Regions from separate parts of the Rubrivivax sp. JA1055 genome, predicted to be linked through region 3. Evidence: riboswitches for the same ligand, from Rfam matches in the RefSeq annotation. Region 3 holds a riboswitch; each other region holds the start of a gene.
The links. A riboswitch is a leader RNA that binds a small molecule or an ion and turns the genes downstream of it on or off. The one in region 3 is predicted to bind cobalamin.

Region 1 (4,487 bases), on a different contig from region 3:
GCCCGTTGACCGTCACCAGCCCCGCGTCCTGCGCCAGCCGGCCGGCGCGCTGCGGCGGGATGACGTTGAGCACGTCGGCCTTCACGTCCTCGAAGTCGAAACGCGCGAGCCGCCCCGAGACCTCGCGCAGCTCGGCGTTCGGCCGGTACTCGACGATGCCGGCGTAGTGCTCCTTGAACGCGCGCTCGAACAGCGCCTTCTTCGACTGGATCTCGGCATTGGCGTCGAGCACCAGCAGCTTGGCGCGCGGCCGCGCCTGCTTCAGCCAGCCGGCGATGACGGCGGCGCGTTCGTAAGGCCCCGGCGGGCAGCGGTAAGGGGCGCGCGGGATCGTCATCGCGACGACACCGCCGTCGGGCAGGGCCTCGAGTTGGCGGCGCAGCGCGACGGTCTGCGGCCCGGCCTTCCAGGCGTGCGTCACGCTGCCGGCGTCGAGTGCCGGCTGCAGGCCGGGGATCGCGGCGGTGTCGAAGTCGATGCCGGGCGCGACGATCAGCCGGTCCCAGGGCAGGGTGCTGCCGTCGGCCAGGCGCAGCAGGCGGCGTTCGGGGTCGATCGCCACGGCCTCGCCGCGCACCCGCTTGACGCCGGCGGCGGCCAGGCCGTCGTAGCCGCGCGTGATGTCGTCCAGCGTGCGCCAGCCGCCAAGCACCAGGTTGGAGATCGGGCAGGAGACGAACGCCGCCTCGCGTTCGACCAGCGTGACGTCGACACCGCCCCACAGCCGCAGGTAGCGTGCCGCGGTGGCGCCGCCGAAACCGCCGCCGACGACGACGACACGTCCGGGTGTCGGCTGGACGACGCGGTTGCCGGCGCAGCCGGCCAGCGCCAGCGTGCCGCCGGCCAGCCCCGCGCCCAGCAGGCGGCGGCGCGAGAGGGCGAAACGATCGGGTTGCTGCATCGTGTCGCTCCTAGCGGGCGTCGGCCGGCCGGGCCGGCTGCGCCGCGAACCAGTGCGCCGCCAGCCGCAGCTGCTCGTCGCTGTAGCCGCGCAGGATCTGCGCCATGATCGTCGACGGCTGCGCGCCGCTGCGGTAGTCGGCGATCGACTGCAGGATGCGCTCGGCCGGCTGGCCCGCCAGCGACTTGATCGCCGTGCGCGAGTGGCCGTCGGTGCCGTGGCAGTTGGCGCAGGTGGCGGCGACCGAGCGCGCGGCCAGCGCCTCGTCGGCCCGCAGGTCGGCGGCGGCCGGCAGCGCCAGGCTCGCGGCGCCCAGCGCGACCAGCATCGGTCGCATCGGCGATCTCATGTCGTTGTCCTCCGATCGTGGTGGGGTGGTGGGTTCAGCCGCAGCGTTCGATGCGCCGGCGCTGCAGCGCCAGGCCTGCGAAGCCGCCGAGGACCATAGCCGAGACGGCGATGGCGCTATGCGCGGAAAGCGTCGATAGACCTGCGATTCCTTGCCCGACGGTGCAGCCCAGCGCGGTGACGCCGCCGGTGCCCATCAGGACCGCGCCGACGAGATGGCCGGCCGTGTCCTCGGTGCCGGCGAAACCCTGCCAGCGAAAGCTGCGTGTGGCCAGCGCGACCGCGGCCGAGCCGGCGACGATGCCGGCGGCGCTGCAGATGCCGATCGTCAGCGTCTTGCGGCTGTCGCTGAAGAACAGCAGCCAGTCCAGGCCCCAGGCCAGCGGCGCGACCAGGCTCAGCGACTCCATGCGCCGCGAGTTCGTCGCCAGGAAGGCCGGCTCCAGCGTCTCGGGGTGTTCGGGCACGAAACCCAGCCGGCCCGACAGCCACCAGGCGGCGACCACCAGCACCCCGATCGCGGCGCCGCCGGCGACCTCGCGGCCGCGGCCTTCGGGCCGTGCCAGCACCCAGGCCAGCAGCGCCGCGGCCACCGCCGCGCCGAGCCAGGGGGCGAGCGTCTGCAGCGGCAGGCCGGTGGCGGCGGCCAGCGCACCGGCCGCGTCCTGGCCGGCCGGCAGCTCGAAGCCGACGCGGTCGACGCTGGCCACGCGCAGCACCGCGCTGACGCCCTTCATCGCCGCGAAGCCGCTGGCGCCGACGACGAGCACGACGACCAGCGACTTCAGGCTGCCGCCGCCCAGGCGCACCAGGTTGCGTGCCGCGCAGCCCGACGCCAGCACCATGCCCAGGCCGAACATCGCGCCACCGACGATCGCCGACAGCCAGCCCACGCGTGTGCCGCCGTACAGGCTGTCGGCCGCACGCACCCAGCCCAGGCCCACCATCAGGTGAAAGCCCAGCACCGCGACGGCGACGGCGGCGACCCAGGCCCGCAGCCGGGTGCGGTCGCCGAAGGCGAAGACGTCGGCCAGCGCACCCATCGTGCAGAAGTGGGTGCGCTGCGAGATGGCGCCGAAGGCCGCGCCGATGACGAAGGCGCCGGCCAGCAGCAGGCGCAGGTGGGCCTCGAGTTCTTCCGCGGTGGGCATGTCGGCATTGTCGCGGCGGCTGCCGGCCGTCCCGGCGCACGGCTTGTGCGCGATGCGCATGTGCTTCTGCGCCAGGCAAGGAAGACGGTCGAGGCGTTCGCTTGATTGTCATCAAGGAATCGCGCAACGTGCCCCGGCGCTGCCGTGGCCTTGCCTATCATGCGCCCCGTTGGTGCTCGTCCCCGGCGTCTGCCGGGACAGTTCAACGGGAATCAGGAAGGGGCGACACGGTGTCGCCGGTTCGCCCCCAACCTGAGCTGCCCCCGCAACGGTAAGCGGTCGGAGCCCTCGCAGGCTTCCGCTCGTGTCGAATCCACTGGGTCAAGCGCCTGGGAAGGGCACACGGGTCGCGCCGCCAGCCCGGATACCGGCCAACGTGGGGGTGCGTGCGCCTGCGGCGCGGGCACCGTACAGCGGCGGCTGCGGGGAGGTGGTCGGCCGCGCCGACTCTGACTTTTTTCATGTCGACTTCCGTCCCGGGCTTGAACGCCCCGCTGCGCGCCTGCGCTCTCGCCACCCGTCTCGCCGTCGCCGCCGCCGTCGCGCCGGCGGCCTTCGCCCAGGCCGGCGAAGACCCGATCGTCATCACCGCCAGCCGTCTCGAAGAGCGTCTGTCGCAGACGCTGGCCGACGTCTCGCTCGTCGACCGCGCGGCGATCGAGCGCAGCGGCGCGAGCAGCGTCGCCGACCTGCTCGCCCGCCTGCCCGGCATCGAGATCAGCCGCAACGGCGGCCCCGGCGGCAGCACCAGCGTCTACATCCGCGGCGGCGAGACGCGCCACACCGCGGTCTACGTCGACGGCGTGCGCGTCGACTCGCAGAGCACCGGCGGCGCCGCCTGGGAGCAGATCGCGCTGGACCGCATCGAACGCGTCGAGGTGCTGCGTGGTCCGGCGGCCGCGGTCTACGGCTCGGACGCCGTCGGCGGCGTGGTGCAGGTCTTCACCCGCCGCGGCCAGGGCGCGCTGCGCGCCAGCGGCGGCCTGGGCTGGGGCAGCCGCGGCAGCCGGCTCGCCGACGCCGGGCTCTCGGGCTCGGACGGGCGCCTGGACTACGCGCTGTCGGCCGGCTGGAGCGACAGCAACGGCTTCGATGCGCGCGACGGCCAGAATCCCGACACCGACGGCTGGCGCCGCGGTTCGCTGCAGGCCCGCGTGGGCTGGCAGCTCGCGCCGGAGCACCGTGTCGAGGCCTCGATGACCGACAGCCACCTGAACGCCCGCTACGACGGCAGCTCGACGCGCGACGACCGCTCGCATCACGAACTGCGCACCACCGCGCTGTCCTGGCGCGGCCAGTGGAACGAGCAGGCGCTGAGCAGCGCCCGGCTGTCCGAGTCGCGCAGCCTCTACGAGACCGAGCCCAGCATCTACCAGACGCGCACGCGCTTGCGCGACCTGACGCTGCAGCACGAGCAGCAGTTGCGGCCCGGCCAGCGGGTCTCGCTGACGCTGGAGCGGCGCGAGGACCGCCTGGACAACCTGGCCTCGGCCACGGCCGTGCGGCTGCAGGACGAACGTTCGCAGGACGGCGTCGCGCTGGGCTGGCGCGGCGAGTTCGGCGTGCATTCGCTGCAGGCCCACGCCCGCCACGACGACGACAGCGAGTTCGGCGGCAAGGGCACCGGCAGCCTGGCCTGGGGCTGGCGCTTCGCGCCGGCCTGGCGCCTGACGGCGTCGGCCGCGACCTCGTTCCGCGCGCCGACGCTGTACCAGCGCTTCAGCGACTACGGCGTCCCGAACCTGGTGCCCGAGAGCGGCCGCAACCTCGAGATCGGCCTGCGCCGCAGCGCCGGCGAGCACGAGATCGGCCTCGTCGCCTGGCGCAACAAGGTCGAGGACCTGATCGTCTTCGGCGCCGCCGGTGCCTGCGTGTCGGCCAGAGGCTGCTACGAGAACGTCGGCCAGGCGAGCTACGAGGGGCTGACGCTGTCCGGCCGCACGCGCGTCGGCGCCGTCGCGCTGCGCGCCTCGGCGGACTTCCACGACCCGAGGAACGAGGCCACCGACAAGCTGATCGCCCGCCGTGCGCGCCGCCTGGCGACGCTGGGCGCGGACACCGTGCTCGCCGGCTGGCGCCTCGGCGCC
Region 2 (4,487 bases), on a different contig from region 3:
CTCCAGCCCGCGCACGCGCGAGCTGGCATTGGTGAAGATGAAGCTGTCGGGCCCGGTGCGAAACGATCGCTGGCCGTCGGTCTTGTCGGCCTGGAACAGCGCCACCTGGTAGCTCCAGCGGTCGTCGAGCGCGCGGCCCTTGGCGCCGATCTCGACGCTGCGCGTGACTTCCGGGCGCAGCAGCGCCGGCACGACGACACCCGAGCGCGTGTTCAGCGCCACGGCCTGCGGCCGGAAGCCTTCGGCCCAGTTGGCGAACAGCGCGTTCTCGCTCGCCGCCGAGGCCGCGTAGCGCCAGTCGGCGCCCAGCCGCGGGCTGGTGCGGCTGGCCTCCTGGCGCGCCTGCACGGCGGTGCCGCTGCGCTGCAGCGTCTGCTCGAAGCGGTCGTGGCGCAGGCCGGCGCTGAGGCTCAGCGCGCCGATGTCGATGCGGTCCTGCAGGTACAGGCTGCGCACGCGCTGGTCGAAGCGCGAGTCGGTCACCGGGCCGCGGATGCCGCGCGGATCGCTGCCGACGTTGCTGACCGGCGTGTCGTAGTCGGGGCCGCGATAGGTCGGTGCGCCGCTGAACGACGGCGAGGCCTGGTCCTGCCAGCCGGACTCGAGGTTCAGCCCGAGCTGCAGCGCGTGCCGTGTCACACCGAGTTCGGCCTTGGCGTTCAGCGTGAACTCGTGGAACAGCCCGCGGTCCTGGGTGTCGGTCTCCGACCAGCCCTTGGTGACGGCGGCCGGCGGCGGCACGATGGTGATGCCGCCCTGGAACAGGCGGTCGTAGCGCGCCATGCTGCTCAGGTGCTCGAAGCTGATCGCCGGCGTCAGCCGCACGCGGTTGCGCCAGGCCAGGCTCAGGTACTCGCCGTCGACGTGCGCGCCGGGGATGCCGTAGTTGTCCTCCGGGGCTATGCCGAACATCGGATGGCCGTCCTTCAGCGGCACGATCGAGCCGCGTTTGGCGTTCACCTGGCTGGAAAAGAGCTGCACGCTGCTGGCCCAGTCGCGGGTCATCGCCAGCTCGCCGCCGACGCTGGCCGTGGCCTGGTCGCGCGGCGTGCCGTCCTGGAAGCCGTCGACGCGGCTGTAGGCGGCGCCCACCGACAGATGGCCGCGTTCGCCGTCCCAGCGCTGGCGCAGGCCGAGGTCGCGGCGGCCGAAGCTGCCCAGCGTCGCGCGCGCGCTGCCGCCTTCGGCCTCGGGTTCGATGAACATCTGCACGACGCCGCCGATCGCGTTGCGGCCGTACAGCGCCGAAGCCGGGCCCTTGATGAACTCGATGCGCTCCAGCAGGTCGGGCGCGACCAGCGTCAGGTCGGCGTTGCCCTGCAGCAGGCGCAGCGGCACGCCGTCGATCAGCACCAGCACGTCCTGGGTGTCGCGCAGGCCGCGGGTCTCGAACCGCGTGAAGTAGTTGCCCTGGGTGCCGTGCTGCAGCCCGGGCACCGCGCGCAGCGCGTCTTCCAGCGTGCGCGCGCCGACGGCGTCCATCTCGTCGCGGCCGACGGCGTAGGTGCTGAACGGCAGATCCAGCGGGTCTTCGGCGACGCGTGTCGCGGTGACGACGCGGCGCTCGGCGGTGATCTGCACCGTCTCGACGGCCTCGCTCTGGGCCTGGGCGGCGGCCGGCAGCAGCAGCGCCAGCACGGCAGGGCGCCAGTGGCGCGACGGTGATCTTTCCTGTGGCTTCATCTTCATCGTCTCTTCTTCTGGAGGGAGGGAAACAGGGTCAGTCGCGGTGCCAGAGCAGCACCGCGCTGCGTTTGGCGCAGCCCAGGCGCAGGCCGCGGCGGCCGGGCCGCGCCGAGGCGGCGACCTGGGCCAGCACCTGCGGCCGGCGTTCGTCGCCGGGCAGCAGACGCAGGCGCTCGAAGACGTGCGCCTGGGCCGCGGCCAGCGACTCGAAACACACCTCGTAGCGCCAGTCGGCGAAGTGCAGCGCCTGCGGCGCGCGTGTGGGGCCCAGTGCGGCGAGCACACGTTCGACGACCGGGCGCGTGTCGGCGCCGTGCAGTTCGGGCGTCAGCACGCCGGCCAGGCAGAAAGTCGCCGGCCCGGCCTGCGCCGGCACGACCCAGGCCATGCAGCGGCGCCAGCGTGTGGCCATCGCGTCGTGGAAGGCGGCGGGTTCACGCTGCGCCGGCGGCAGGTGCGCGGCCAGCAGCGTGTCGGCGGCGACGGCGGGCTCGAGCTGCGTCCAGTCGACGGGCGACAGCTCCAGACGGATGCCGCGCACGGCCAGCGCCGGTCGCCGCGCGAGCAGCCGGCGCTGCATCTCGGGCTGCGGTTCGACGGCGTGCCAGCGCGCGCCGGGCGCGAGCATGCGGCGGCTGAGCACGCCGCTGCCGGCACCGATGTCGAGCAGATCGGGCAGCGAGCGCGGCAGCAGCGGCAGCACGGCGCGGGCGTAACCCGAGCGCACGATGGTGTGCGCGTAGAACGCGGCTTCGGCCTCGCCCCAGGCGCAGGGCGTGGCGGCGTCGGGCCGGAGTTCCGGCGCGTTGGAAGACATGGGAATACCGGCGTACGCGCCCTGGCCGCTTCCCCGCAGCCTGGCGCCTTACGGCCTGCCGCTCGCGCGGCACGCCACCTCGTTGGCCGGTATCCGGGCTGGCGGAGACGACCCGTGTGTCCTTCCCAGGAGACGACTCCCAGTGGCTTCGACACGAGCTGGGGCCGGTGAGGCCCCGTCCGCTTACCGTTGCGGGGGCAGCTCAGGTTGGGGGCACGAGGCCCCTCCCTGATTCCCGTTGAACTGCATCCACCGGAGGGTGGGCGCGAGCACCAACGGCCGGCATCATAACCAGCGCCGCCGGCGGCCCCGCCGCGAGACCTGACCTGTATCATGCGCCGCGTTGGTGCTCGCCGAGGCTTTCCGCCGAGGCAGTTCAACGGGAATCAGGAAGGGCGAGGCCGTCACGGCGCGAGCCCCAACCTGAGCTGCCCCCGCAACGGTAAGCGGACGGAAAGACGGCTTCGTGCCGGCTCTTCCGGCCCGTGACACGGCCACTGGGACGGCGGCGCGCCAGCGTCGCCACCGGGAAGGCGTCACGGACAGGTCCGCCAGCCCGGATACCGGCCAACGAGGTGGCGTGCCCGCGCGAGCGGCGCGCCGTGTAGCGCCAGCCGCGGGGAAGCGGCCGGGCGCGCCGAACCCGTCTCACGTTTTCCGAGCCGTCCCTTCCCAGCGCGTGCCGTGTCGCCGCGCCCGAGCCGTCGTGCGGCGGCGGGCCGCCGTCGTCGCGCCGTCTCGACCCAGGAGCACCCGATGCACATCGAACCCGGCGTCCTCGCCCAGACCAAGATCCTCGCCGCCAACGTCGCCGCCGGCGGCGTGCTGCTGGCGCACCTGCCGGCACTCGCCAAGCGCCCGGCGCTGTGGCTGCGCACGCTGCTCGCGGCGGTCTTCTTCTCGCTGTTCATGCAGTCCTTCCACATGGCCGTCGGCCCGTCGGAGCTGCACTTCATCGGCGCGATGCCGATCTACCTGCTGCTGGGTTACCTGCCGACGCTGTTCGGCTTCGCGCTCGGCCTCGCGCTGCAAGGCTTGCTGTTCGAGCCGCAGGACCTGCTGCACCTGGCGGTGAACACGCTGTCGCTGGTCGTGCCGCTGACCGCCGTGCACTTCGGCATCGGCCGCCGCCTGTCGGCCGCGCAGGTCAGCGAGGCGCGTGTCGCCACCGTGCTGCGTCTGGACGCCGCCTACTACGCCGGCGTCACGGCGATGGTCGGCTTCTGGCTGGCCATCGGCCAGGAAGCGACGCCGCTGGCCGACTGGGCGCGTTTCGCTTCGTCCTACCTCGTGCTGGTGGCGCTGGAGCCGGTGTTCACGCTGCTGATCGTGCGCGCCGTGCGCCGCTGGCGCGAAGCCGGCTGGGCGCGCGCCTGCCTGGACGAGCGGCTCACCGCCGCCGCCTGACGGACGGCACCATGCAGATCGAAACGCCCCCGTTCGATCGCGACAAACCGCGCCCTCAGGGCGAACGCCGGGGGCTGGTGATCGTGCACACCGGGCCGGGCAAGGGCAAGAGCACCGCCGCCTTCGGCCTGGCGCTGCGCGCCCACGGCCGCGGCAAGGCGGTGAAGGTCTACCAGTTCATGAAAGTGCCCTCGGCGCGTTTCGGCGAGCACCGGCTGTTCGAGCAGCTGGGCATCCCGATCGAAGGCCTGGGCGACGGCTTCAGCTGGAAGAGCCGCGACCTGGGCCACTCCGCCGAGCTGGCGCGTGCCGGCTGGCACCGTGTGCGCGACACGGTGCTGTCGGGCGAGCACTTTCTCGTCGTGCTCGACGAGGTGATGGCGCCGCTGCGCTACGGCTGGATCCCGCTGGACGAGTTGCTGGCCTGCCTGCGCGCGCGCCCGCCGCAGGTCCACGTGCTGCTGACCGGGCGCGGCGCGCCGCCGGAGCTCATCGAAGCCGCCGACACCGTCACCGAGATGACCAAACTGAAACACCACTACGACGCCGGCGTGCCTGCACAGCGCGGCATCGAGGA
Region 3 (4,487 bases):
CGCCAGCCGGCCTTCAGGTCCAGCGTGGTCTCGGCGCCGAGTTCGCGGCTGTCGGGCCGGGCGCCGACGTGCAGCACGCTGGCCCCGGCGTTCCAGACGCCGTGGCGCCAGTCGAGGCCCAGCGTCTCCTGGTGCGCCGCACGGCGCGTCAGGCGGGCGCCGGTGTCCTCGTTCTTGGCGTCGAGGAAGTCGACCTGGGCGCGCAGCGACCAGTCGCCCAGCGCCTTGGCGCCCGACAGCGTCGCGCCCTGCAGACGGGCGCGGGAAGTGTTGGCGACGCAGCCAAAAGCGTAGAGGGGGTCGTCAGGACACAGGCTGCCCTTGGCCGGCCCGATCAGGTTCTTCAGCCGGTTGCGGAAGACCGTCAGGGCGGCGCGGTCGCCATCGGCGGCCCACTCGACGCCGAACTCGACGCTGCGCCCGCGTTCCGGCTTGATGCCCGGCACGCCGTAGCCGGGGTACAGCAAGTCGTTGAACGACGGCGCGCGGAAGCTGTTGCCGGCCAGCGCACGCAAGCGCCAGGCGGGCGTCAGCGCGAAGCTGCCGCCCAGGCGGCCGGTGGTTTGGGCGCCGTAGTCTGAGCTGTCGTCACGGCGCAGGTCGGCCTGCCACGAGTAACGGCCGGCGCTGCCCGTCCAGGACAGCACGGCACTGTCGGTGTCGCGATCACCGCGGTAGCTGTCGGTCTTGGCGTCTTCTTCCAGACGCTCGACGGCGGCGACGATCTGGCCGGCGACGCCGGTCTCCCAAGCCAACTGCGCGAGCGCGTGGTCACGCGTGGTGCGGTAACGGTAGACCACCGCCTCGCCGCTACGCGACTCGTCGACCGCGCGGTCGACCCGCAGTGTCGCAACCAGGCCCGGCGCGAGCGTGCCGCGCCAGTCGAGCGCGGTGGCGTCGACGTCGAGCTGGTCGCGGAAGTCCGGCGTGTTGTCGGGGGCGTAGTTCGGCGGCGCGTACTCGGTGCTGTCGATCTGGGTTTCCAGCCGGCTGCGCAGCAGCGACAGGCCGATGCGGTGGCCCGGCGCCGGCGTGAAACCGATGCGTGCCTGGCCGCTGTCGCGCGTGTAGCCGTCGTCGTCGGCGTTGTAGTTGCCGTACGGATCGCCGGGGCGCAGCGCGCTGTCGCCATCGTCGTGCTGCCGGGCCAGCGACGCGGCGAAGTCCCAGGCGCCGAAGCTGCCGCTGGCACCGGCCGACAGCTCGCGTGCGCCGCGGCCGCCGAACGCGGCGGCGGCGTCGAAACGCAGGCCGGCGTCGGCGCGGCGCGTGACGATGTTGATGACACCCCCGACGGCGTCGGCGCCGTAGAGGCTGGAGCCGGGGCCGCGCAGCACCTCGACACGCTCGATCTGCGCCAGCGGCAGCGCCTGCACCGACGGGTCGGCCAGCGTCGCCGAGCCGATGCGCACGCCATCGACCAGCACGACGGTCTGGCTGCCCGAGGCGCCGCGGATCATCACCGAGGTGGCGCCGCCGGGGCCGCCGCTGCGCGACAGCTGCACGCCGGCCTGCTCGCGCAGCAGGTCGGCCAGCGACGTGGCGCCCGAGGCACGCAGCGTGTCGCCGTCGATCACGACGACGTCGGCGGCCAGCCGCGAGACGGTCAGCGGCTCGCGCGAGCCGGTGACGACGATGGTTTCGGACGATTGCGCCGCCGCGGTGGCGGCGACAAACGAACAGGCGACCGCGACGACGGTGCGGCGGTCGAAACAGGACATGGACAAGCGGGCCTCCAGCCGCACACCCCGTGCGGACCAGCGATGAGTCAAGCCGCCGTCCTGGAACGCGGCACGCCCGATGTCACCCGAGCCGGCGGACGTCAAGACGGACTCCGGGCCGCGGGGGTTCGTGCGCGCCGCCCACCGCGACGCCGGCATCCCTGGCATCGGGCCGGTATCCGGGCTCGCGAGTGCCGGTCCGACGGTTTGACCGTGGACCGAAGCCGTCAGCGCCTTCCCAGTCCTCGCTGGACCAGTGGCTGCATTGCTGACCGCACCTCGCCGACCGTTGCGGGGGCAGCGCCGGAATTGCCGCGCGTCATCGTGGACGCGCCGCGCACCGGCTTCCCGTTCAACCCTCCGACACCTGCCGTGCAAGAGGGCACCTGATGCAAGCGGCGCGAAGTCTAGCACCGCCGGGGGGCGCGGCGACACGCCCGAGCGGCGCGCCGGCGCACCGGGGAACGGCAGGGGGCGCCGCCTATAATCACGCTTTACCACCTGGGCACAGCGCCTTGCGCATGTGCCCCACGCGACATGACCAAGTTCGTCTTCGTCACCGGCGGCGTGGTGTCCTCCCTCGGCAAGGGGATCGCGGCAGCCTCGCTGGCGGCGATCCTCGAGTCGCGAGGTCTGAAGGTCACCCTGATCAAGCTGGATCCGTACCTCAACGTCGACCCGGGCACGATGAGCCCGTTCCAGCACGGCGAGGTGTTCGTCACCGATGACGGCGCCGAGACCGACCTCGACCTCGGCCACTACGAGCGTTTCATCACCACGCGGATGAAGCGCACGAACAACTTCACGACCGGGCAGATCTACAAGAGCGTGCTCGAGAAGGAGCGCCGCGGCGACTATCTCGGCAAGACGGTGCAGGTGATCCCGCACGTCACCAACGAGATCCAGGACTACGTGCGCCGCGGGGCCGTCGACGTCGACGTCGCGATCGTCGAGATCGGCGGCACGGTCGGCGACATCGAGTCGCTGCCCTTCCTGGAGGCCGTGCGCCAGCTGAGCCTGAAGCTCGGCCCGGCGAACACCGCCTTCGTGCACCTGACCTACGTGCCGTGGATCGCCGCCGCCGGCGAGCTGAAGACCAAGCCGACGCAGCACACGGTGCAGAAGCTGCGCGAGATCGGCATCCAGCCCGACGCGCTGCTGTGCCGCGCCGACCGCCGCATCCCCGACGACGAGCGCGAGAAGATCAGCCTGTTCACGAACGTGCCTCAGCACGGCGTGATCTCGATGCCCGACGTCGACACGATCTACAAGGTGCCGCGCGTGCTGCACGAGCAGGGCCTGGACGAGCTGATCTGCATGAAGCTGCAGCTGCTGACCAAGCCCGCCGACCTGCGCCGCTGGGACACGCTGGTGCAGGAGGTCGAGCACCCGCAGAACCGCGTGACGATCGCGATGTGCGGCAAGTACACCGACCTGTCGGACTCGTACAAGTCGCTCAACGAGGCGCTGCGCCACGCCGGCATCCACAACCACGCCAAGGTCGACATCGAGTACGTCGACGCCGAGACGCTGGACGAGCACAACGTCTCGCAGCTGGCGCAGTACGACGCGATCCTCGTGCCCGGCGGCTTCGGCCAGCGCGGCGTCGAGGGCAAGATCCTGGCCGCCAAGTTCGCCCGCGAGCACCGCCTGCCCTACCTCGGCATCTGCCTGGGCATGCAGGTCGCGACGATCGAGTACGCGCGCCACGTCGCCGGCCTGGAGAACGCCAACAGCACCGAGTTCGCGCCGCAGACGCCGCACCCGGTGATCGCGCTGATCGAGGAGTGGCAGGACCGCGACGGCTCGATCCAGAAGCGCAGCGCCAGCTCCGACCTCGGCGGCACGATGCGCCTGGGCGCGCAGAGCTCGGACGTCAAGCCCGGCACGCTGGCCTACCAGATCTACGGCCCGGTCGTCACCGAGCGCCACCGCCACCGCTACGAGGCCAACGTCAACTACCTCGACCGGCTGCAGGCCGCCGGCCTCGTCATCAGCGCGCTGACGCAGCGCGAGCAGCTGACCGAGATCGTCGAGCTGCCGCAGGACCGCCACCCGTGGTTCATGGGCGTGCAGTTCCACCCCGAGTTCAAGAGCACGCCCTGGGGCGGGCACCCGCTGTTCTCCAGCTACGTCAAGGCGGCGCTGGACCACCAGGCGCGGCGCGGCGAAGGCGTCGCGCAAAAGGCAGTCGCATGAAGCTCTGCGGTTTCGAGGTCGGCATCGACCGGCCCTTCTTCCTGATCTCCGGCCCCTGCGTCGTCGAGAGCGAGCAGCTCCAGATGGACGTCGCCGGGCGCCTGAAGGAGATCACCTCGGCGCTGGGCATCCCGTTCATCTTCAAGTCCAGCTACGACAAGGCCAACCGCTCCAGCGGCAGCTCCTTCCGCGGCCCGGGCATGGAACGCGGGCTGGAGATCCTGGCCAAGGTGCGCCGCGAACTCGGCGTGCCGGTGCTGACCGACGTGCACACCGAAGCCGAGGCGCCGCAGGTCGCCGCCGTCGTCGACATGCTGCAGACGCCGGCCTTCCTCTGCCGCCAGACCGATTTCATCCGCGCCGTCGCCCAGTGCGGCAAGCCGGTGAACATCAAGAAGGGCCAGTTCCTCGCCCCGCACGACATGAAGAACGTCGTCGACAAGGCCCGCGCCGCGGCGCGCGAGAAGGGCCTGGCCGAGGACCTGTTCACGGTCTGCGAACGCGGCGCGAGCTTCGGCTACAACAACCTCGTCTCGGACATGCGCAGCCTGGCGATCATGCGCGAGA

Region 1: another riboswitch for cobalamin. It lies ahead of LOC65_RS13160 (TonB-dependent receptor domain-containing protein); the one in region 3 lies ahead of LOC65_RS04320 (TonB-dependent siderophore receptor).
Region 2: another riboswitch for cobalamin. It lies ahead of LOC65_RS06960 (class I SAM-dependent methyltransferase); the one in region 3 lies ahead of LOC65_RS04320 (TonB-dependent siderophore receptor).

What each region holds. Positions count from the first base shown of each region.
Region 1 is NZ_JAJKFP010000006.1:812,219-816,705, reverse strand. Features, by position in the region: gene LOC65_RS13175 (NAD(P)/FAD-dependent oxidoreductase) at 1-901, opposite strand, end outside; gene LOC65_RS13170 (cytochrome c) at 912-1,238, opposite strand; gene LOC65_RS13165 (YeeE/YedE family protein) at 1,285-2,400, opposite strand; cobalamin riboswitch at 2,554-2,791, shown strand; gene LOC65_RS13160 (TonB-dependent receptor domain-containing protein) at 2,862-4,487, shown strand, end outside.
Region 2 is NZ_JAJKFP010000005.1:48,982-53,468, reverse strand. Features, by position in the region: gene LOC65_RS06965 (TonB-dependent receptor) at 1-1,689, opposite strand, end outside; gene LOC65_RS06960 (class I SAM-dependent methyltransferase) at 1,721-2,503, opposite strand; cobalamin riboswitch at 2,570-2,795, opposite strand; cobalamin riboswitch at 2,831-3,090, shown strand; gene LOC65_RS06955 (energy-coupling factor ABC transporter permease) at 3,260-3,910, shown strand; gene cobO (cob(I)yrinic acid a,c-diamide adenosyltransferase) at 3,922-4,487, shown strand, end outside.
Region 3 is NZ_JAJKFP010000002.1:256,386-260,872, reverse strand. Features, by position in the region: gene LOC65_RS04320 (TonB-dependent siderophore receptor) at 1-1,721, opposite strand, end outside; cobalamin riboswitch at 1,874-2,126, opposite strand; gene LOC65_RS04315 (CTP synthase) at 2,259-3,920, shown strand; gene kdsA (3-deoxy-8-phosphooctulonate synthase) at 3,917-4,487, shown strand, end outside.